Regions from separate parts of the Bacillus sp. FSL R5-0422 genome, predicted to be linked through region 2. Evidence: riboswitches for the same ligand, from Rfam matches in the RefSeq annotation. Region 2 holds a riboswitch; the other holds the start of a gene.
The links. A riboswitch is a leader RNA that binds a small molecule or an ion and turns the genes downstream of it on or off. The one in region 2 is predicted to bind lysine.
Positions count from the first base shown of each region.

Region 1: another riboswitch for lysine. It lies ahead of MKX52_RS12595 (aspartate kinase); the one in region 2 lies ahead of MKX52_RS15050 (amino acid permease).

Region 1 covers NZ_CP152014.1:2,462,942-2,474,638, reverse strand. The annotation lists gene MKX52_RS12640 (immunity 63 family protein) at 33-488, shown strand; gene MKX52_RS12635 (AMP-binding protein) at 590-2,311, shown strand; gene MKX52_RS12630 (TetR/AcrR family transcriptional regulator) at 2,473-3,057, shown strand; gene MKX52_RS12625 (enoyl-CoA hydratase) at 3,084-3,863, shown strand; gene MKX52_RS12620 (electron transfer flavoprotein subunit beta/FixA family protein) at 3,894-4,667, shown strand; gene MKX52_RS12615 (electron transfer flavoprotein subunit alpha/FixB family protein) at 4,712-5,689, shown strand; gene MKX52_RS12610 (alpha-N-arabinofuranosidase) at 5,765-7,246, shown strand; gene trxA (thioredoxin) at 7,492-7,806, shown strand; gene uvrC (excinuclease ABC subunit UvrC) at 7,946-9,718, shown strand; lysine riboswitch at 9,782-9,959, shown strand; gene MKX52_RS12595 (aspartate kinase) at 10,101-11,330, shown strand; gene MKX52_RS12590 (YslB family protein) at 11,498-11,697, opposite strand, start outside.
Region 2 covers NZ_CP152014.1:2,911,993-2,923,689, forward strand. The annotation lists gene uxaC (glucuronate isomerase) at 1-637, opposite strand, end outside; gene MKX52_RS15020 (HAMP domain-containing sensor histidine kinase) at 774-2,528, opposite strand; gene MKX52_RS15025 (response regulator transcription factor) at 2,532-3,254, opposite strand; gene MKX52_RS15030 (ABC transporter ATP-binding protein) at 3,431-4,246, opposite strand; gene MKX52_RS15035 (iron ABC transporter permease) at 4,266-5,288, opposite strand; gene MKX52_RS15040 (iron ABC transporter permease) at 5,289-6,341, opposite strand; gene MKX52_RS15045 (iron-hydroxamate ABC transporter substrate-binding protein) at 6,601-7,539, shown strand; gene MKX52_RS15050 (amino acid permease) at 7,575-8,981, opposite strand; lysine riboswitch at 9,171-9,349, opposite strand; gene sspJ (small acid-soluble spore protein SspJ) at 9,471-9,614, opposite strand; gene MKX52_RS15060 (MarR family transcriptional regulator) at 9,697-10,125, opposite strand; gene MKX52_RS15065 (metal-dependent hydrolase) at 10,299-10,790, shown strand; gene MKX52_RS15070 (LTA synthase family protein) at 10,915-11,697, shown strand, end outside.

The DNA of each region.
Region 1 (11,697 bases), 450 kb from region 2:
CTTTTATCTCATCAAAGGCGGCGAATGATGATATGAAGCACATTCTGCAAAAAGACGAACTGATCAAGCGCATTGACACTTGTCTTCAAATGACACCCCTCCCAAGAAACATATATGAACCGTATATTGCACGTCCATTTCAAACGTCAGGATTTTTTGATGAGTTGAGTCCCTATATTCAAATTGATTCGAATGGCTATATCCTCATTCAATATGAACGGGGAATTCAAATGCTGCATAAAAGAACAAAATTGGCGGATGAAGTCATTTACTGGATTTTAGAAGATACCATTTTTCTCACGATTTACATCGACATGATGAGGAAGTATCAAGTCGACAACATCCAGACGCATTTACCGAATGACCCAAGTATCCATCAGCAGATCGTGGATAGAGTCAACGAGGCATTTCGTGCTATTGGTGGTTTATATGAACAGTGGCATCATGAAGGAAAAAGAGCTTCTATCGAAACACCGGCGAAAAAGTAAATATGTACAATTGAACCAAGCCCTATTAGAAAAAAGCAAACTGCCCTAAGGAAAAGTTTGCTATAATATAATAGTACGAAAGTTCAGGAAGGAGGGTTTTTATGCAGTCAGATAAACGTTGGCTTCTGCATTACCCGAATCAAATTCCCCACGAACTCACCATCCCAAATGAAACATTGCAATCTTACTTATTCAGCTCCGCAGAGGCTGCACCTGAGCATACAGCCATTCATTTTCTAGGAAAGAACATCACCTATGAACAGCTGCAAGAAGACGTATTGAAACTAGCCAATCATTTGATCAAAATTGGCGTGAAAAAAGGCGACAGAGTAGCGATCATGCTACCGAACTGCCCTCAATCAGTCATCTCTTATTACGCTGTTTTAATAGCAGGTGGCATCGTTGTTCAAACAAACCCGCTCTATACAGAGAAAGAACTGGAATACCAAATGGAAGACAGCGGCGCCAAAGTGCTGATCACGCTCGATCTGTTGTATCCAAAGGCTTATAAAATGAAAGCGCTGACAAGTATGGAGCACTTCATCATTACCAAACTACAAGATTATTTACCATTTCCGAAAAACATACTGTTTCCTATTGTGCAAAGAAGAAAAAATAAAATGGTTATCCAAGTCGAGAGAAATGAAACCATTCAACACTTCGCGCAGATTATGAAAGAATTAGAAGGTGAACAGCAGATACCCGCACTTTCCTTTGATCCGAAAGAGGATATCGCTGTTTTGCAATATACAGGCGGAACGACCGGTTTACCAAAAGGGGTCATGCTCACACATGAGAATATTTTAGCGAATACTGAAATGTGCGCTTCTTGGATGTATAAAACGAACAGGGGGAAAGAACGCATCCTCGGCATCATTCCGTTTTTTCATGTCTACGGAATGACGACTGTCTTAAATCTTGCTGTCAAAGAAGGGCATCAAATGATTCTGCTCCCACGCTTTGATGTCGCAGATACCCTCAAAACCATTGAAAAACAGAAGCCGACACTATTTCCAGGCGCACCAACCATGTATATTGCCTTGCTGAATCATCCGAACATTGAAAAGTATGACCTGTCGTCCATCACTGCATGTCTAAGCGGCTCAGCGGCACTACCTGTTGAAGTCAAACAAAGCTTTGAAAAATTAACAGGAGGACGCTTAGTGGAGGGGTATGGACTTTCAGAAACCTCTCCCGTCACTCATTCTAACTTTTTATGGGGAGCGAACAAAACAGGCAGCATTGGCTGCCCGTGGCCTAATACAGATGCCGGTATTTACTGCGAAGAAACCGGAGGCCTCAAAGAGCCATATGAGCATGGGGAAATTATTGTAAAAGGCCCTCAGATCATGAAAGGATACTGGAATCAGCCAGAGGAGACAGAGGCTGTCTTACGAGATGGCTGGTTTTTCACTGGAGATATAGGGTATATGGATGAGGACGGTTTTTTCTATATCGTTGACCGAAAAAAAGATGTGATCATTGCGAGCGGCTATAATATTTACCCAAGAGAGGTCGAAGAAGCCCTTTATGAGCATGAGCTTGTACAAGAAGTTGTCGTTGCAGGTATTCCAGATCCGTACAGAGGAGAAACAGTAAAAGCATTTATTGTACCGAAAAAGAATGCCTACTTAACAGAGGACGAACTTGATCGCTTTGTCAGAACGAGAATTGCCTCATTTAAAGTACCGCGCGTGTATGAATTTAAAGAGTCACTGCCTAAAACAGCCGTCGGAAAGATATTGCGCAGAGTATTAATTGAAGAAGAAAAAAGAAAGCACGCTTCTTCAACTGAAACGCCTGCCGATCAACCGAAAACATAGTCGTTCATCATCCGGTCCACAGGCCGGATGATTTGAATGTTGACCGGCTGCTCTGTTATGCTAAAAGAGGAAAGAAGAAGATCACTTGACAAATCGTTCGTTTCTTTTTAACATAAAGTTATGAATGAATACTCATTCAATTTAGAAAGGGACGAAGCACATTGAAGCAGAAAAGACCGAAGTACATGCAAATTATTGATGCAGCAGTTGTGGTGATTGCAGAGAATGGCTATCACCAATCACAAGTTTCAAAAATTGCGAAACAAGCAGGGGTAGCAGACGGAACCATTTATCTTTATTTTAAAAATAAAGAGGATATTTTGATCTCATTATTCAAAGAAAAAATGGGACAATTCATCGAACGGATGGAAACAGATATTCAAAAGAAACCGTCTGCGAAAGAAAAGCTTCTACTGCTCATTGAAGAGCATTTTCGTATGCTTGCGCAAAATCATCATTTGGCTCTTGTGACACAGCTTGAACTCAGGCAGTCAAACCTTGAGCTGCGGCAAAAAATCAATGAGGTGCTGAAAGGGTATTTAAATATGCTCGAATCCATTTTAGCAGATGGAAAGAAAACAGGAGAATTTAGACAAAATCTAGATGTCCGTTTAGCGAGACAAATGGTATTTGGGACGATTGATGAAACCGCTACAACATGGGTCATGAATGATCAAAAATATGATCTTCCTGCACTTGCAGAAAACGTACGTGATCTACTCTTAAACGGAATACATCAATCTTAAAGACATTTTGAAAAAGGATGATTGACATGGAAAAGATACTCACCTTACATCATGAAGGACAGACAGCACTTATCACGATTCAGCATCCACCAGCAAACGCCTTATCTTCTCAGCTGCTTAGCGAGCTTAATGACATGTTTGACCAGCTCGAACAAAATGAAGAAGTAAGAGTCATTGTGATTCACGGGGAAGGAAGATTTTTCTCAGCAGGTGCTGATATTAAGGAATTTACGACCTTGCAGGAAGAGTCTGACTATTCAAGCCTTGCAGACAGAGGGCAGCAGGTCTTTGAACGGATTGAACAATGTCCAAAACCGGTCATTGCTTCAATTCACGGAGCTGCATTAGGCGGGGGCCTTGAGCTTGCCATGTCTTGTGATATCCGAATCGCAACAAAAGATGCGAAGCTTGGACTGCCGGAACTAAACCTCGGTATCATTCCAGGATTCGGCGGTACGCAGCGCCTGCCGCGCTATGTTGGTTCTGCTAAAGCGCTTGAAATGATGGGTACAGCTGAACCGATTACAGGGGAAGAAGCATTTGCTTGCGGACTTGTGTCAAAGCTGGCAGAAACAGAGGAAGAGGCGCTCGAAGCAGCCAAAACACTTGCGTCAAAATTTGCAACGAAAAGTCCGAAATCACTCGAGTATGTGCTGGATTTATTGAATGCGACAAAATTGTATTCATATGACGGCGGTATGAAGCTAGAAGCTAAAAAGTTCGGTGAGATTTTCCAATCGAATGATGCCAAAGAAGGCATCCAAGCCTTTATCGAAAAGCGCAAACCAAATTTTAAAGGGGAATAAGGGATTAAACGACACAAGGGGGAGAAATACATGAATATATTTGTTTTGATGAAGCGTACGTTTGACACGGAAGAGAAGATTTCGATTCAGTCTGGTGCAATTCAAGAAGATGGAGCAGAGTTCATTATTAATCCTTATGACGAGTACGCCATAGAAGAAGCGATCCAGCTTCGCGACGAGCACGGGGGAGAAGTGACCGTTGTGACAGTTGGCAGTGAGGATGCGGAAAAACAGCTGAGAACAGCGCTTGCTATGGGCTGCGATCAAGCCGTTTTATTAAATGTGGAAGATGACTTAGAAGAGTGGGATCAATATTCAGCTTCTACGATTCTTTACCATTATTTAAAGGACAAAGAGGCTTCCTTGATCTTAGCAGGGAATGTGGCAATTGACGGTGGCTCTGGACAGGTTGCCCCGCGTCTTGCTGAATTACTTGGGTTTTCATATGTCACAACGATTACAAGTATCCAAATTGATGGCGGCTCTGCTTCGATTGAACGAGATGCAGAAGGTGATGTGGAAGTCATTTCTGCTGAGCTCCCGCTTGTTGTCACTGCGCAGCAAGGTCTCAATGAGCCACGCTATCCATCATTACCTGGCATTATGAAGGCAAAGAAAAAGCCTTTAGAAGAATTGGAACTTGATGATTTAGATCTCGATGAAGATGATGTGCCATATAAAATCAAAACAATTGAACGTTTCTTACCGGAGAAAAAAGAGGGTGGCAAGGTGCTGAGCGGAGAGCTTCAGGATCAAGTCAAAGAACTGACAGATTTACTTAGAAATGAAGCGAAGGTCATCTAAACATCCACTTTACGATATCACGAGAACAAGGGGGAACTTGAAAGATGAGTAAAAAAGTTGTTGTACTTGGAGAAAGTCGTGACGGTAAATTAAGAAATGTGACATTTGAAGCCATTGCTGTCGCTCATCAAGTGGCAGATGGCGGTGAAGTCATTGGCGTGTTAATAGGGGATGACGTCAAAGACCAAGCGAATGAACTGCTTTACTATGGAGCGGATCATGTCATGATTGTGGAGCATCCGCACCTTTCATATTATACGTCAGATGGATTTGCGCAAGCACTTCAAGCTATATTCGATCAGATTGACCCAGATGCCGTCCTTTTTGGCCATACGTCTATCGGAAAAGACTTGTCGCCGAAAATAGCTGCACGCTTGCAAACTGGCCTCATTTCAGATGCAATTGATGTAAGCGTTACCGGAGAACATCTTGTTTTTACAAGACCGATTTATTCTGGAAAAGCCTTTGAAAAAGTGATTTCAACAGATCGTCTGCTTCTGGCAACCATCCGCCCAAACAACGTGGCACCTCTTGAGCGGGATGCCTCACGAAGCGGAGACATTACACCGGTTTCTGTCGATATTCAAAACTTGCGAACGATTGTGAAGGAAGTCATTAAAAAAACGTCAGAAGGTGTAGATTTATCTGAAGCAAAGGTCATTGTTGCCGGGGGACGTGGGGTCAAGAGTAAGGAAGGGTTTGAACCGCTGAATGAACTCGCTGAGACGCTGGGTGCAGCAGTCGGTGCCTCACGTGGCGCCTGTGACGCAGATTACTGTGATTACGCCCTGCAAATTGGGCAAACAGGCAAGGTCGTCACACCTGATCTCTATATTGCGTGCGGGATATCAGGGGCGATTCAGCATTTAGCCGGAATGTCTAACAGTAAAGTCATTGTGGCGATTAACAAAGACCCAGAAGCTGAGATCTTCAAAATCGCCGATTACGGAATCGTCGGTGACTTGTTTGAAGTGGTACCACTTTTGAATGAAGAGTTAAAAAAGATGAATATCCACTCGTAACGCTCATACACTCAGAATGCCTAGGTATTCTGGGTTTTTTTGTATGTAATCAATACACAAAGGAGCGGTTGACAAGTGAAGGGAACAGTAAAAGTCAATGACGTGATCGGACGTATTTCTAAACACATCTATGGACATTTTCAAGAGCATTTAGGAAGAGGGATTTATGATGGAATTTGGGTCGGAAAAGATTCAGAGATCGATCATATTGAGGGGATTCGTACGGATGTGCTAAAAGCCCTTCAAGCATTACATATTCCGGTGCTTAGGTGGCCGGGCGGCTGCTTTGCAGACGAGTATCATTGGGCAAATGGTGTAGGAGATCTGAGCGAACGAAAGCCAATGGTGAACACTCATTGGGGTGGCACGGTTGAATCCAATGAATTTGGTACACATGAGTTTATGAAATTGTGTGAGCTGCTTGAATGCGAGCCTTATATTTGCGGAAATGTGGGAAGTGGGACTGTTCAAGAATTAGCAGACTGGGTCGAGTACATCACCTTTCCAAAGGGAACACCTATGGCCGATTGGCGCATTCAAAATGGAAAAGAAGAGCCTTGGGATTTGACCTATGTTGGTGTAGGAAACGAAAGTTGGGGCTGCGGCGGGAATATGACGCCTGAATACTATGCCGATTTATATAAACGATATCAAACGTATGTGAGAGAATTTGCAGGTCAATCCATATACAAAATTGCGTGCGGAGCCAATTCAAATGATGTGAATTGGACAAAAGTATTAATGGAGCGCGCCGCACCTTGGATGGATGGACTCAGTTTGCATTACTACACTGTACCTGGTACGTGGGAGAAGAAAGGGTCAGCGACTGAATTTGATGAAGATGAATGGTTTATCACGTTGAAAAAAGCCTATGAGATGGAACGGCTTGTCTTGGATCATGGAGAGATCATGGATCGGTATGACCCAGATAAGAGAATCGGGATGATCATTGATGAATGGGGGACATGGTATGATCCAGAACCAGGAACAAATCCAGGGTTTTTGTATCAGCAAAACACGCTAAGAGACGCACTTGTTTGTGCCCTTCATTTTCATATCTTTCATCGTCATTGCCAGCGAATTCATATGGCGAATATTGCTCAGACGGTCAATGTTCTTCAAGCAATGGTGTTAACGGAAGACGAAAAAATGCTTCTGACGCCGACGTATCATGTGTTTCACATGTTTCAAGTGCATCAAGAGGAGGAAGCACTTGAAGTGGATTTCGTGTCAACGCCTTATGAACGAAGCGGTGAAAAAATACCTCAAGTTAGTGTGTCAGCTTCGCGTTCGTCAGATAAGATGCATATTAGCTTCTGTCACCTGAATCCGCATGAACAAAACGAAGTATCCCTTGCTATTGAAGGTTTGGATGCACAAACAACGAAAGTCACGGGCCGCGTGCTGACAGCGGACCGCATGAATGCGCACAATACATTTGATGATCCTCATGCTGTCCAGCCAGCAGAGTTTCAGCAATTTGCTGTAAAATCCGGTGAGTTGACCATAGATCTGCCGCCAATGTCTGTGGTGATGCTCACAATCGATTTGGCTTGATCGCATATTTAGATGTTTGATGAGCAGGATGTTGGGGCATCATACATTGTAAACAAAGCGGAAAGGGAGTTATTGATATGCTTAGAACGATTCTCATGATTATCGGTGCAATTGTTGTCATTGGTGCGATTGTACGGTTTGTTTTTTAATTCATTTCATAAAAACTGATTCGTAAGCATTTCATTCGCAAGTCACATTGGTAGATGCTATACTAAAAAGCATAATTTACATTGGAGGAATGAATAATGGCAATCGTAAAAGCTACTGACGCAACATTTTCACAAGAAACTGCAGAAGGTGTTGTTATTGCGGACTTTTGGGCACCATGGTGCGGACCTTGTAAAATGATTGCTCCAGTTCTTGAAGAACTTGATCAAGAAATGGGCGATAAAATGAAAATTGTAAAAATTGATGTAGATGATAACCAAGAAACTGCTGGTAAATACGGCGTAATGAGTATCCCAACACTTCTTGTTTTAAAAGACGGCGAAGTGGTAGAAACTTCTGTTGGTTTCAAACCAAAAGAAGCACTTGCTGAGCTTGTTAACAAACATCTATAAACCTGTCTATGCCCAAGCGGCATACTCACTGAAGCGGTTCTCGTAAAGACGAGAGCCGCTTTTCTTTCAATATGGTATAAAACAAATGTTCGTGATACACTAGAAGGAGTGAAAGAGGAAAACAAGGACGGATGAAAATATGAACAAACTGATCAAAGAAAAGCTATCGGTCTTGCCAGATCAACCTGGCTGCTATTTAATGAAAGATCGACAAAATACAGTCATTTATGTGGGAAAGGCAAAAGTCTTAAAAAATAGAGTACGCTCTTATTTCACTGGATCTCATGACGCCAAAACGCAGCGACTTGTCAGTGAAATTGAAGACTTTGAATACATTGTCACCTCTTCTAATATCGAGGCACTCATTTTAGAGCTGAATTTAATCAAAAAATACGACCCAAAATACAATGTCATGCTCAAGGATGACAAAACGTATCCTTTTATTAAAATTACGAATGAACGGCATCCTAAATTGATCGTCACCCGTCATGTAAAAAAGGACAAAGGGAAATATTTCGGACCATACCCGAACGTACAGGCAGCACGTGAAACAAAAAAACTGCTCGACCGTTTATATCCTCTCAGAAAATGTGCCACCCTCCCTGACCGCGTCTGTCTCTATTATCATCTTGGACAATGTCTTGCGCCATGTGTGTATGACATTTCTGAAGAAACGAATAAGCAGCTCGTGGATGAAATCATAAGGTTTCTAAACGGAGGACACCAGCAAATAAAAAAAGAACTCACCGAAAAAATGCAGGAAGCTGCCGAACAACTAGAGTTTGAACGGGCAAAAGAACTGAGAGATCAAATCGCTTACATTGACTCTACGATGGAAAAACAGAAAATGACGATGAGCGATTTATCAGATCGAGATGTTTTTGCATATGCCTATGACAAGGGCTGGATGTGTGTCCAAGTCTTCTTCATCAGGCAGGGAAAATTGATTGAACGCGACGTTAGCCTGTTTCCTATGTATCAAGATCCTGAGGAAGAGTTTCTCACGTTTATGGGGCAATTTTATGCAAAGAACAACCACTTTCTACCTAAGGAAATTTTGGTGCCAGATAGCGTAGATCAAGAGATGATTGAACAATTGCTTGAGACGAACGTTCATCAGCCGAAAAAAGGAAAGAAAAAGGACTTGCTATTACTTGCCCATCAAAATGCCAAAATCGCTTTAAAAGAAAAATTTTCGCTCATTGAGCGTGATGAAGAGCGCTCAATTGGTGCGGTGAAGCAGCTTGGAGATGCACTAAATATTTATATGCCTTACCGGATTGAGGCTTTTGATAACTCGAATATTCAAGGTGCTGACCCAGTTTCTGCCATGGTCGTTTTTCAGGACGGGAAGCCGTATAAAAAGGAATACCGAAAATACAAAATTAAAACCGTCACAGGTCCAGATGATTATGCATCGATGCGTGAAGTCATTAGAAGGCGATATACTCGCGTGTTAAAGGATGAGCTTCCGCTACCAGATTTGATTTTAATTGACGGTGGAAAGGGACAGATCAATGCAGCGATAGATGTCCTTGAAAATGAGTTGAATCTGTCTGTTCCAGTAGCAGGTCTAGTCAAAGATGAAAAGCACCGGACTTCCAATCTGATGATGGGCGATACACTTGAAATTGTTGCACTTGAGCGAAATAGCCAAGCCTTCTATTTATTGCAGCGCATTCAAGATGAAGTGCACCGGTTCGCAATTAGCTTTCACAGGCAGCTGCGCGGAAAAAATGCATTTCAATCTATTTTAGACGATGTGCCAGGTATCGGAGAAAAGCGTAAAAAACAGTTGCTTAAACATTTTGGCTCTGTGAAAAAGATGAAAGAAGCCACGATCGAAGACTTTCAAGAGGCTGGCATCCCGAAACAAACGGCCGAGCTTTTAATGGAAGCTTTAAAAAAATAGATTGTACTTTTTCCAAAAGTCTGTTAAGATTGTGACTAAATTTAATAAATGAACGTGTTGTTTGTTGAAGATAGAGGTGCGAACTTCAAGAGTAAGCCTTCAGAGATCGATGGGATCTAGGAAGAGGGCTGAAAGGGGAGCGTCGCCGAAGTGAATAAAATCCACTCATTTTATTCGCTGGCTGTACATTGAAGAAATGTAGGGCTGTCAAGAATTTATTTCTTGGAGGGCTATCTCATTGTTTGCATCGTTTGATGATGATTATAAAGCAATGGGAGATCTGTTCTCTCATTGCTTTTTTTATTTGCAGTGAGCGGGCAATCTCCAAAGCCGCTTCTTGCCTCTTCTCTCACACGTGATCTTTTGAAAAAGGGTGGTAGACATGGGACTAATTGTACAAAAATTTGGCGGAACGTCTGTTGGATCGACAGAAAAAATTCGCAATGCTGCAGAAAGGGTCATCGCTGAACGCGAGGCCGGACATGATGTGGTTGTGGTTGTGTCGGCAATGGGTAAATCAACGGATGTTCTAGTAGACCTAGCGAAAGAACTCACAGATCATCCGAGCAATAGAGAAATGGATATGCTGCTCGCAACTGGAGAGCAAGTGACCATTTCCTTATTAACGATGGCGCTACAAGCAAAAGGCTATGATGCCATTTCCTTTACAGGCTGGCAGGCTGGTATGAAAACAGAGCAAGTACATGGTAACGCAAGAATCGTCGATATTGATGAATCAAGAGTAAAAGAGGAATTAAATGCTGGGAAAGTGGTTGTCGTGGCAGGGTTCCAAGGCATCGCAGATGATTTGCATATCACAACGCTTGGACGTGGTGGATCAGATACAACAGCTGTGGCACTTGCTGCTGCACTAAAAGCAGATAAATGTGATATTTACACAGACGTTCCAGGTGTGTTTACAACAGATCCGCGTTATGTACCGGCGGCACGAAAACTTGCAGGTATTTCATACGATGAGATGCTCGAACTGGCTAATTTAGGAGCTGGCGTCTTGCATCCGAGAGCTGTTGAATTTGCGAAAAATTATCAAGTCCCACTAGAAGTCCGTTCTAGTATTGAAAATGAATCGGGTACGTTAATTGAGGAGGAATCATCCATGGAACAAAATTTAGTCGTCAGAGGCATTGCATTTGAGGATCAGATTACACGCGTGACGGTGTGCGGTCTTTCAAGCGGTCTCACCACATTGTCGACCATCTTTACGACACTTGCGAAACAAAATATCAATGTGGATATCATCATTCAGTCCGTCACAAGCACGAATCAGACGTCGATCTCTTTCTCTGTGAAAACGGATGATTTGTCTAAAACAGTTGAAGTGTTAGAAGAATATAAAGGAGCACTTGGCTATGAACAGATCGAGACAGAAAGCAAATTAGCCAAAGTATCTATCGTTGGATCTGGTATGGTCTCAAATCCAGGCGTAGCCGCAGAAATGTTCGCTGTGTTAGCGGAAAAAGACATACAAGTGAAAATGGTCAGTACGTCTGAAATCAAAGTCTCAACAGTGGTTGGCCGTGACGATATGGTCAAAGCAGTAGAAGCACTGCATGATGCGTTTGATTTATCAAAGGTAGCTGCCCATTCTTAAAACAAAAAGGAGGTGTATCTCATGAAAGAGTGCACCTCTTTTTTATATTCGAAACCGGCGCATACAAGAAAGGAAAACGTGCGTAAACCCACTCACTAAGTATGCTATGATAGAAGAAGACAAACAAAAAAGGCGTGACCTAAAGTCCGCGCCTTTCAGAAAGAGTGTTAGCTAGGGTCTCTTAAATCCCATTTAACGGTTAAAATGACTTTATCAGCACGCTTTTTCACTTGTTCATAAGATTCAGCCACGTGCTCGTTAAGAAGCTGGATTTGTTCAGCAATAAAACCTGCTTCCATCTGAAAGCATGGCTCCTTTTGATAGGTGAGTCGATTTGATACAAGTGGACCTTCGAGCTCAAACTCAA
Region 2 (11,697 bases):
AGGATTGTATTGAAATAGCTGAAGCCTCTGCCAGTTCATGAACATATTTTTCAAACAGATCATTCGCTATATCGAGTGCTTTATCAGGTCGAAACCCTGGAAGCACTTGTACAGAGAATCCCTCTTCCCGCAGTTTTTGATGATATTGAAGTGAATCGATTGGATCATCTGTTGTCACAACAGTTTCAACGTTTGATTTCATGATGAAGTCTCTCGCTCCAAATCCCTCTTCTTGTAGCTTTTCATTGACTTTCTGCCAAATGGTGTCTGCATTTTTTTCATTTAATAGGTCTTGGACTTCGAAATATCTTCTCAGCTCTAGATGAGTCCAATGATAGAGCGGATTTCCTATGGTCATAGGGACGGTCTTCGCCCATGCCAGAAATTTATCATAATCAGTTGCATCACCCGTGACATGCGTTTCGGGAATGCCATTTGCTCTCATGGCACGCCATTTGTAATGATCTCCATAAAGCCATGCCTCAGTGATATTTCGGAAGGTTTTATTTTCATAGATGTCTTTAGGACTTAAATGGCAATGGTAATCTATGATTGGAAGGTCCTTTGCAAACTCATGATATAACTTTTCCGCCGTTGGACTGTTTAGTAAAAACTGCTCATCTAAAAAGGCTTTCATCAAATTCCCCCATCCTTCTTATCGTATGAAAATGATTTGTTCACGTTAACAATTTAATTGTAATCGTTTACAAAGTTGATTTCAATCCTAAAACAGGAAAAAACGATCTCCTTCAGAAAGGAAAATCGTTTTTTGGCTATTTTACAGAAGGTGATTTTTTTAGGATAATCACAATAGTTGTTCCAGCACCAGGTTCACTTTCCACTTGAATATCGCCGTCATGCAGTAAGACAAGCTCTTTTGCTATTGCCAGACCAAGTCCTGTTCCATTCGTTGGGTCATTTGTATTTGTCCCTCTATAGTAGCGGTTAAATAAGTGATCGACCGTTTCTTGTGCCATTCCGCATCCGTTGTCTTTCATTTCGATCCGAACTTCTTCATTTGTTTCAGACAAAACAGCTGTAATATGCGTGCCTTTTTGGTTATGCTTGACTGCATTCGCAAGCAGGTTCTCAATCACTCGTCTGAACCAAGCTTTGTCTATCTCAAAGATGACACCGTTAGTTTGGTCTTCAAAAGAGGATGAAAAATCCTCAGAAAAAGAGCTTCTTGAAAACTCGTCCATAATAGAGGCTAAAAATTCACCCAGCTCGACCGGCTTTCGATTGATAGGTAAGGCCCCATTTTTCAATCGATACGTGAGGTTTAAATCTTCAATCAAGGTCGACATGTACTCTGATTTCTCACGAATCACTTGTCCCATTTCCATGACTTCTTCCTTGGACCATTGATATTGATCAGATTCAAGCATGAGCCCGTAGCCATAGATGGTACTAAGGGGTGTTTTCAAATCATGAGACAATCCTGCAATCCATTCTTCCCTTGTGGTTTGAATTTTTCTTCGGTTTTCTTCATTCTCTTTTAATGTAAGCGTGAGTTGATCCATTGTTTTGAGGATATCCTCAAATAATCGGTATTCCCGCTTAATACGCCCTTTTTTATTTTTACTAATTGGGATTCCTTTTCTATTTGTTGGTTCCTGCAATTTATTTCTAGATAAGAAAATCAACCAGCGAATAATATGATAGATTGGCAGACCATAGCGATACGAGTACCATAATGTCATGACGATAATAATTGTAATCGCAAGACCTGCAATTAAAATGGTCGTATATTGATTTAAAGCGTCTGTTTCTTTATCGTATAAGCCATCTGGGCTGTATACTTTATTTGGTACAGAAATGATCATATACAGGTTTTTATTCACTCTAATATAAGATAGATCACTTCTAAACTCCCAAGGCTTTGATTGATACTTAAGCAGTTCAACATCTGTTACATCATGTTTCAGATTGGTGTTGGCTCGAATGCCTTTTAAATATTTCCCTTCATCATTGAACAGATGTACCGACCCATTCATTCTCTTCAAGAATTCTTTCGTTTCAACCGAATATTGAGAGAGTGCAGCCAAATTTTTCTCGTTCTGCTTCAAATAATTGGCGACCTTTGTGCTGTTTGTTTTAAACCCATACAACACGATAAAGCTTTTTTGATCAATCTCAATTGGCCAGAAGTACATCTTATAATCTTTGAATTGTCTTTTTTCAAAGATCTGGATCATTTCATCCTTTTGATAGGAAGTTGGAATGGACTTAGGGCGGTGATAGCTATAGACGTTATGTTTTTTTGAATCAATCACTTGCAGCCAGCCGTCTCGTTTTCTCACTGCTTGCTTGAGCTGATCATCGGCCTCCATTTCTCCATCCTCGTTAAAATAAAGCCAGCTCATGAGTGTATCTCCATCAGCTTTTGTTAAGCCGGTTTCAGCCATGTTCTCGTAGTATTTTTTTAAATATAAATTATCAGAGAACGTATTTCCGATGATAAAAACGGCAATCACAATAAACATTTGTCCGACAAAGTGAAAGAAGAGTTTTGCTCGTAAATTCATAAATTATTGATGAACCTTTACTGGGTGTGGTATAAATTTATATCCCATTCCACGGATCGTCACAATATATTCGGGCTGACTTGGATCTAACTCGATCTTTTCTCTCAGCTTTCGAATATGTACCATCACGGTGTTGTTATCACCATATGATGGAACGCCCCATACTTTCTCATAGATTTGGTCTTTTGAGAGAACCACATTCGGATGATCACAAAAGTACTTCAGTAAAGAGAGTAGCTGAGCAGAGCATGCAGTCACCTCTCCTCTTACTTTCAATTCGGCTGAATGAGGATGATAAGAGAAGTGGGCATATTCGTATGGACTTTGAGCCTCATCTTGGTCTTCCTTTAAAGAGATATATGTTCGGTTTAAGTGAGCCTTAATTCTAGCCACAAGCTCTAGCGGATTAAATGGCTTTGTGATGTAATCATCTGCCCCTTGAGCAAAACCGGTCAGTTTATCTACATCAGACGTTCTTGCAGTTAAATAGAAAATGGGTGCTTTCGTAAATTTTCTCATTTCAGGAAGAACATCAAAACCAGACTTACCCGGCATCATCACATCTAGAAGTAAGAGATGGATGTCCTCGTTTTTGACAACATCTAATGCTTCATCTGCATGGTAAGCTTTATATATATGCTTGAATCCTTCTTTTTTTAATACGCGTTCAACCATTTTGACAATTGCTTCTTCGTCATCTGCAATCAATATTTTTGCTGTTTCCACGCATCTCTTTCCTTTCTAGCTATGATCTCTAACCGTATATTACCATTGTCTAAAGTAAAAAAGTACCTCTTTTCTGCATAAAAGCGAAAAAATATCAACTGGGGGAAATGGCATTACTAGGAAGTTTCAGAGACACAAAAAAACTCGGCTATTCCACCGAGTTCCTTTTACTTCTATTATCCATTCACAGCTTCTAGCTTTCTTTCGTGATTCATTAAGTCATATGTTAAACAAATCGGCTTATTCGTTCTAGGGTCAAGTACGATTTCTGCATCAATGTGGAATACCTGACCAAGCACCTCTTTGGTCATGACCTCATGAGGCGTCCCATCTTTGATCACTTTTCCTTGATTGAGGGCAATCATATAATGAGAAAAACGTGCCGCATGATTTAAATCATGAATGACCATCAACACAGTTCGTCCCTGTTCTCTGTTTAACCGTTCTAACAGCTGCAGAATCTCGAGTTGATGTGCAAGATCCAAATACGTCGTCGGCTCATCCAATAAAAGCAGTTCTGTTTCCTGGGCAAGTGCCATCGCAATCCATACACGCTGACGCTGTCCACCAGAAAGTGCTTCAATTGGCCGGTCATGAAAAGCAATCATGCCCGTTTCCTCAAGTGCCCATCTGATGATTCGTTTATCTTCATTTGATAAGCGACCAAATCCATTTTGATGCGGGAAACGTCCATATGACACAAGCTCATACACTGTCAGTCCACTTGGTGCTTCGGGCGTTTGCGGTAGGATCGCCATCTGTTTTGAAATTTCTTTTGTAGGCGTTTGATGAATAGCTTGACCATTTAAGTAAACAGCGCCTCGGTTGGACTTCATGATACGGGACATTGTTTTTAATATCGTTGATTTCCCGCACCCATTCGGTCCGATCAATGTTGTCACCTTGCCTTTTGGGATACTGATATTTAAATCCTCTACAATCAAACGGTCCTGATAACCGATACATAGCTTTTCTGTTTCGAGCGATTTCATATGTTTTTCTCCTCCCTCATTAATTCGTTTTCATCAATAAGTAAATGAAGTAAGGTGCACCTAAAGCAGAAACGACTAGACCAACTGGCACCTCTGATGGTGCAAGTATGACGCGACCAAGTGTATCTGCCAGTAATAATAACAGTGCGCCAATCAACGCAGAGGCTGGTATCATTCCTTGGTGCTTTGGTCCAACAAGCTTTCTCGCAAGGTGCGGTGCGGCTAACCCTAAGAAAGAGATACTACCTGCAACAGCGACACTTGCACCTGCTAATGCAACGGCAATTAGCATCATGAAGCTTCTTTCTTTATGAACTGAAATCCCTAATCCATAGGACAGCTGGTCACCTAAATTCATGATATTTAAGTAGCGTGCTCTCACAAGCGCTAACACAAGGAAAATAAGCATCCATGGCAGAACTGATAAGACATACGTCCAGCTTGAGCCCCAAATACTTCCTGATAGCCACACGATGGCTTGGTTAAAATCATTTGGGCTCATTTTTAATTGAATGACCACAATTGCTGCTGAAAACGCAGCGTTGACGCCAATACCCGTTAAAATTAATCGAACAGGTGTGATGCCTTTTTTCCACGCTAACACATAGATGAGAAATGCAGCAAAGGCTGCTCCTGCAAATGCGAAAAGCGGCAGGATAAAAATCGTCAATTGACCTAAGTTCGACATCGTGCCTTGAAATACAAAGATAAAAAGCACAACAGCAAAGCCTGCGCCCGCATTCACACCAAGAATTCCAGGATCAGCTAAGCCGTTTTGAGAAACACCTTGCCAAATAGCTCCTGAAACAGCGATAGAAGCACCAACAAGTAAAGCGATGATCATTCTTGGAAGTCTGAATTCGAACAGCACCAGCTCATCCATTTCGCTTCCGAATCCAAAAAATGTTTTCAATGTATCTATCGGAGAAATACGAATTTCCCCGGTATTTAAACTAATCAAAAATACCACGACGATGGCTAAAAAGATCATCAGCATCGTTCGTTTATATTTCTTTATCTTTGCCTGCTGCACCATTTCCATTTAAATTCCGCTCCTTTCACGTCTAGCTAAATATAAGAAGAAAGGAACGCCTATAATCGCAGTAATGGCACCAACTGGCGTTTCAAATGGCGCATTGACCAGTCTTGCAGCAATGTCTGCATAAATTAACAAAATGGCCCCTAAAATAGCTGAGCAAGGGATAATCCACCGGTAGTCCACTCCGACCAAGAATCGAGTGACATGGGGTATGACAAGCCCGATAAAGCCAATTGAGCCTGCCACCGACACAGCAGCACCGGTTAAAAGAATCACGACCAATATGCCTAGCACCTTGACCGTTTTCGTATACTGCCCGAGTCCTTTAGCCAATTCATCACCTAAGCTCAGTACAGTGATCGAGCGTGCAAGAATCATCGCAACCACAAGTCCTGCAATGGCGACTGGAATAACGACCTGAATGTTGCTCCAATTCAAGCCTGCCACGCCGCCTGCGTACCAAAAGCTCATGTCCTGAGCGACGTCAAACCGAATGGCAATTGCTGTAGAGATCGAGCTTAAAAGAGCTCCAACTGCCGTACCCGCTAGTGCGAGCTTCACTGGTGTCAGGCCTCCCTTAGACAGAGTACCGACACCAAACACAATAGATGCACCGAGTGCGGCTCCAGCAAATGACCAAAGAATTAATGTGAAAGAAGATTGACCTGGGAAAAAGGCAAATGCTATCGCAATTGCAAATGCAGAGCCATTTGTCACACCCATAATTTCAGGAGACGCAAGCGCATTTCTAGTCATCCCTTGCATGATGGCACCAGATACAGCTAAAAAGGCACCGACGAGTGCAGCCCCAGCTGTACGAGGCAGCCTTAATTCTCGAATGATTTGATGTGACGTTTGTTGTGGATCAAATTGAAAAATGGCTTCCCATACCGTGTGTAGATGAATATTTGCTGCTCCTAATGATACTGATAAAAAAAGACCAAATGCTAAAGCGATAATTCCTATGATGACAACAGCTGCTGTTCCAAAGGGCTTCGTAACAATATCCATTTCATCGTCCCTGGCTGGCAGCTGTTTATTCGATTGTGAGCCCAAAACCAGTCTCTTCCTTTCCGTTCATATCTATTCGTTATTAATGATAATGATTATCAATCTCGAAGTCTAGTATATCATTTTCTTTCCTTTTTGAAATCATTGTTCTGAACATTTTCTTTATTTTCATCAAAAAACCGGGAGAAATTCACCATTTTTCTTTTGGTCCTAAAATAGCCGATGTATTTTTCATTCCATCATGTTACGATATAATTGAAATTGAGAATCATTATCATATGAACGTGAATAGGAGAGAATCTTTGTGAAAAAACGATCTGGATTTCTTTTGATATCCTTAGCCATTCTCATGCTTTTTACAGCTGCTTGCGGCAGCACTTCAAATAAAAAATCTGGCGCCAACCAGAATGACACCATCACCTATCAGGATGTAAAAGGTGAAGTCAAACTCCCTAAAGATCCAAAACGAATTGTGCTTCTCGCTGAAAGCTACTACGGTGACCTCGTGACACTTGGCAAGACGCCAATTGCTGCAACTGCACCTATCTTTAAAAACCCTTTCTATAAAGGCAAAACGGATGGTGTCAAAAACCTTGGAACAACCCCTTCTGTCGAAAAGGTCGCCGCTTTGAAGCCAGATATGATTATCGCTTGGGGTGAAGATGAAAAATTTGATCAATACAAAAAAATTGCGACAACCGTTGCCATTAAATACAATCAATATTCCTTTAAAGATCAACTGAAAGAATTCGGTAAAATGACAGGTACACCGAAAAAAGCAACAGAATGGATCACAAAATGGGATACAAAAATAAGTGAGGTAAAGCCTAAAGTCACAAAAGCAATCGGCAACAAAACTGTTTCAATCGTGTCACCTTTTGATAAAGGGATCTATATCTTTGGAAACACCTTTGCACGCGGAGGCGAAATTATTTATGACGAGCTGAAATTACGTGCACCAAAGGCAGTGAAAAAAGATGCCATCGACAGCGGCGTCGGCTATGCAAACATTTCTCTTGAAAAGCTGCCAGAATACGCAGGAGACTTTATTTTCACTAGTCCATGGAGCGGTTCAAAAAGTAAAGGGGATCAGGTGTATGAAAGCAGCATTTGGGCATCACTTCCTGCTGTACAAAATAAACACGTATTTGAAATCGATCCTGTCGGGTACTTCTTTAATGACCCAGTTTCATTAGAAGGACAGCTTGAGTTTATTGTCGATCGTTTAACTTCTGCATCATAAAAAAACGTTTCTCCAAATGTGGAGAAACGTTTCCCTTATTCCGTTCCTTTCGCAAATCCTTTTGACATGAATGGATAAAGCAAAATACCTACTAAGAACAGGCCGATGCCAAGTCCAAATGTTTTCAAATCAGCTGTTCCTGAAATAATAACCCAAGCGGAATATCCCATCGCAATCAGCGCAATGATTCCGTCTCTTGTTCGCTTCCCTTTTTGAAGGTCATACGTGTCACCTTGCATAATGACTTTAATGCTGTAGATCGAAGACACAATATACGGAATGAGATACGCAAGTGTCGCTGATGTCGTTAAAAAGGTAAAAGCTTCATTAATCGTACGAGACATTACTGAGAAAATAAACAGCTGTGACATGATATTTGTAACCGTTAAAGCAAAAACAGGACTGCCTTTTTTGTTTGTTTTTGCAAATACTGCTGGGAAATCGCCAGCCTTTGCTGCTTGATACGGTACTTCTGAACCAAGTAAGATCCAGCCGAGCATCGAGCCAAATAAACAAATAATCGCAAGCAGTGCCATCACAATTCCTCCAGCCGGCCCAATAATAAGCTGAAGCACGTCAACGAATGGTTTATCTGAGCCTTGCAACTGATCGTGCGGCAGGACGCCCATTGTAATCAAAGTAATAATCATGTAGATAGAGAGTGCAATTAAAAGACCTGTAATCGTTGCACGTTTCACATCACGCTGCGAGGACGCTCTTCCTGATAAAATGACAGCAGATTCGATGCCAATAAATGCCCACAGTGTGGAAATGGCCGCATGATGAACTTGGCCTCCAAGTCCGAGCATTCCTTCACCTTCTGCTGCCACTGGGAAGTAATAATGTTCAAATAATGCCGTTTGGAATGCAAATAATCCCGCAACGATAAAAAGGACGAATCCAAGTACCTTTGAAAAGGTCGTAATAAAGTTTAATTTACTTGCAGCGCTTAAGCTTGTAATTAAGATCGTATGTGTTCCCCAAAGAAGAATGGTACATACAATAAACGTTGTCAGCTGACCAAGTGTGATCGCTTCTTTACCAAAGGTGAAAATCTCCGTCTTCACGGTGAGAATAGGGAAAAATGTCGTTAAATAACCGGCAAGACTCGTAATAATTGCGACATTACTAATCCAGCTTGCTACCCAATATCCCCAAACCATTGTAAAACCAGCCGCTTTCCCTTTTTTCGGATCGTTAAAAAGCGCTCTTGCATAACTTTGTGGTCCAGCCGTTAGCTGTGGCTTATGAATGGACAAATGCCCAAAAACAAGTGCAATCATCAGCACACCGCCACCTGTGACAAGCCATGCCATCGTCACACCTAAAGGACTAGCATGCTGGGCAAGCGTACTTGGCAGCATAAAGATGCCTGAACCTACCATATTTCCGACGACAAATGCCGTCAATAACCAAAAACCCCATTTTTTTGTCTGTTCCATTTCCGTACCTCCGTTATATTCACTTCGGACCAGACCCGGCAGTATCTTCATTGATATATTTGTGAAGCAATGACTTGTATTCTTTATGTTCATGGGTCACTTTCTTAACAGCATACCCTTATCTTCGGTACTCAGAACATAAAAAAAAGCCTGAACAACAGTCCATGCTTTTCAAAACATACACCTTGATCTCCGGATAGCCCTCCACGCTTCAAAGACGTGGCAGTCCTGCATTTATTCAATGCAGACCCAGCATAAAGAAAGTTGGAGCTCTCTCTACACTTCGGCGCTGATGCCTTTTTTCTCATGATCTTCGATTCCATCTCTCCCATGAGTGACTCATCATCCGCGCAACCTCTACCTCACTGAGACATAGCGTGAGGATTTCTATTCATTTTTACTACACGAAGGTTATCAAACATTCTCATTTCTGTCAAAGGGTAAAACATAGAAAAAGGGCAGAGATACTTTTCTCTGCCCTATACCTGCTTATTGATCATTGTTTTTCTTCTTTTGTACAGCTTCCTGAAGCGGATCGCCTGCTAGCTCTTTGCTTGCTTCTTCTAACAGCTGATCTACTTGCTTGTGGTCTTTCTCGTTTTTCGCCTTTTTATCCTTTTGGAAAAATGACATCGCTGTTTCCTCCCTTTTCATAAAATGCGGTTGCCTGATTAATTTGTGCTACAGTGCGCCGCATTATACAAAGTGGAAAGGCTTAATCATCATGAAAGGTCTGTCTCATTTTTTGCAGATACATCAAAAAGGTCTTTAAGTCTTCCTTTGTGAAGTCTGACATCATATGCTGAATCACCTTCCCAAAAAGGCGTGTATGTTTCTCATAAATCGCCTTCCCTTTTTCGGTGGCTTCTAATCGGACGAGTGAGGGGTCATCTTTGTCCCGTTCTCTCTGAATATAGCCCTGCTCACACAATTTGTTGAGTGCAATGGAGGCTGCACCTGGGTTTAAAGAGAGTCTTTGTTTCAGCTCTTCGGCATCTGATACTTTGCCTTGTATCAAAATAGAAAGAGCATATATCTGCGGAGGCGTGATGTCTTTTTCTAACTCAAGTAACTTGCGGTTTAATTTACGGCTGACTTCATAATGTACAAGAACAATTTCTTTTAAAATGTCTGCATTACCCATCCGAATCGCATCCTTATCGTTAGTATCAACATGACTTCCCTCCCTATTATAGAATGTTTTTCCAATCAGCCAACCCTTTTGTCCTTTTTTTCTTTAGAAATAAGCCTTGCTGAATGAATTCACCCTTGATATAGTGAATACTTGAACAAAAAAACAGAACAGGAGTACGCATCATGACAGGAAAAACACACATTATGGGCGGAATCGCCGCCTCAACGGCCGTCGCCTACTACTACGGATTCGACCCAGTGATCATGGCTGCAGCTGGATCAGCAGGTGCTTTGATTCCTGATCTTTGCCATACAAAAAGTAAAATCGGTAGAAAATTTCCGCTGCTCTCGGCCCTGATCAGCAGCGTGTTCGGTCATCGCACATTTACACACAGTTTATTATTCCTACTGATCATTTATTTTCTCGCGACAACATACATTCCAAATGACAGCCTAAGTATCGGTTTACTAGTTGGAATGGCGAGCCACCTTATCCTTGATGCTGGGACAGTGAACGGCATTAAATTTTTATTTCCGGCTTCCATTAAAGTGCGTCTCCCTTTCTATGTCAAAACAGGCAGCACAGGAGAACAAGTCGTACTAGCTGCTCTCACCGTCGTCACCTGCTATTACATCGCCGTCATTTGCGGCTTATCGATCCCCATCCAGTTCTAACAGAATAAAAAAGAGTTTTGCGAAAAAGATAAGTTATGAATTGATCATTCCTCATTTTTTTAGTAGGTTTAAGATAAGTGTTTTTGCCTTGCAGCTGAATACAGAATGGTGAGGAGATACATAAATGAAAGCGTTTTTCAAAAATCACTGGTTTTTAGTGTATTCCATCCTTTTCATGTGGATGAAAACATACATCATTTATCAACTAGGTTTTCACATACGAACGGCCAATCTGTTTCATGAATGGCTGCTTTTGATCAATCCACTTAGCTTTCTACTTCCTTTGTTTGGGATAGCTCTCTTTTTAAATGAAACCAAACAAAAGGTTTTTTTATTGACTGCAAATTTTATTCTCACGGCGATTTTGGTATCGAATACGATCTTTTATGGCTTTTATATTGATTTTATTACCATTCCCGTGCTATTCCAAGCGAAGAACATGGGAGATATGGGTAGCAGTATGACGGAATTATTCCACCCGCTTTTTGTGTTGATGCTCGTTGATTTTGTCGTACTTGCTTGGCTGCTCAAGCGCAAACCATTAGCCCCAAAAGCGTCATACAAGACGATCAAAACATATTATGTGATCTGCTGTAGTTTCCTATTGTTTCATATCAGCTCAGCTATGATGGATCACCCTAGATTTCTGACAAGCTCTTATGATCGTGAAGTCATTGTTAGAAACCTCGGGCTGTTCCAATTCCATCTGTACGACGGTGCTGCCCAAACAGCACGCATTGGACAAAAGGCCTTTGCAGATGAAGATACGCTTTCTACTGTAGCAAACTACACCAAGGCTGATTACAGCGCACCAAACGAAGAGTACTTTGGGCTTGCTAAAGGCAAAAACGTTGTGTTCATTTCACTTGAATCGACGCAGCAATTTGTCATGAACCAAAAGGTAAAT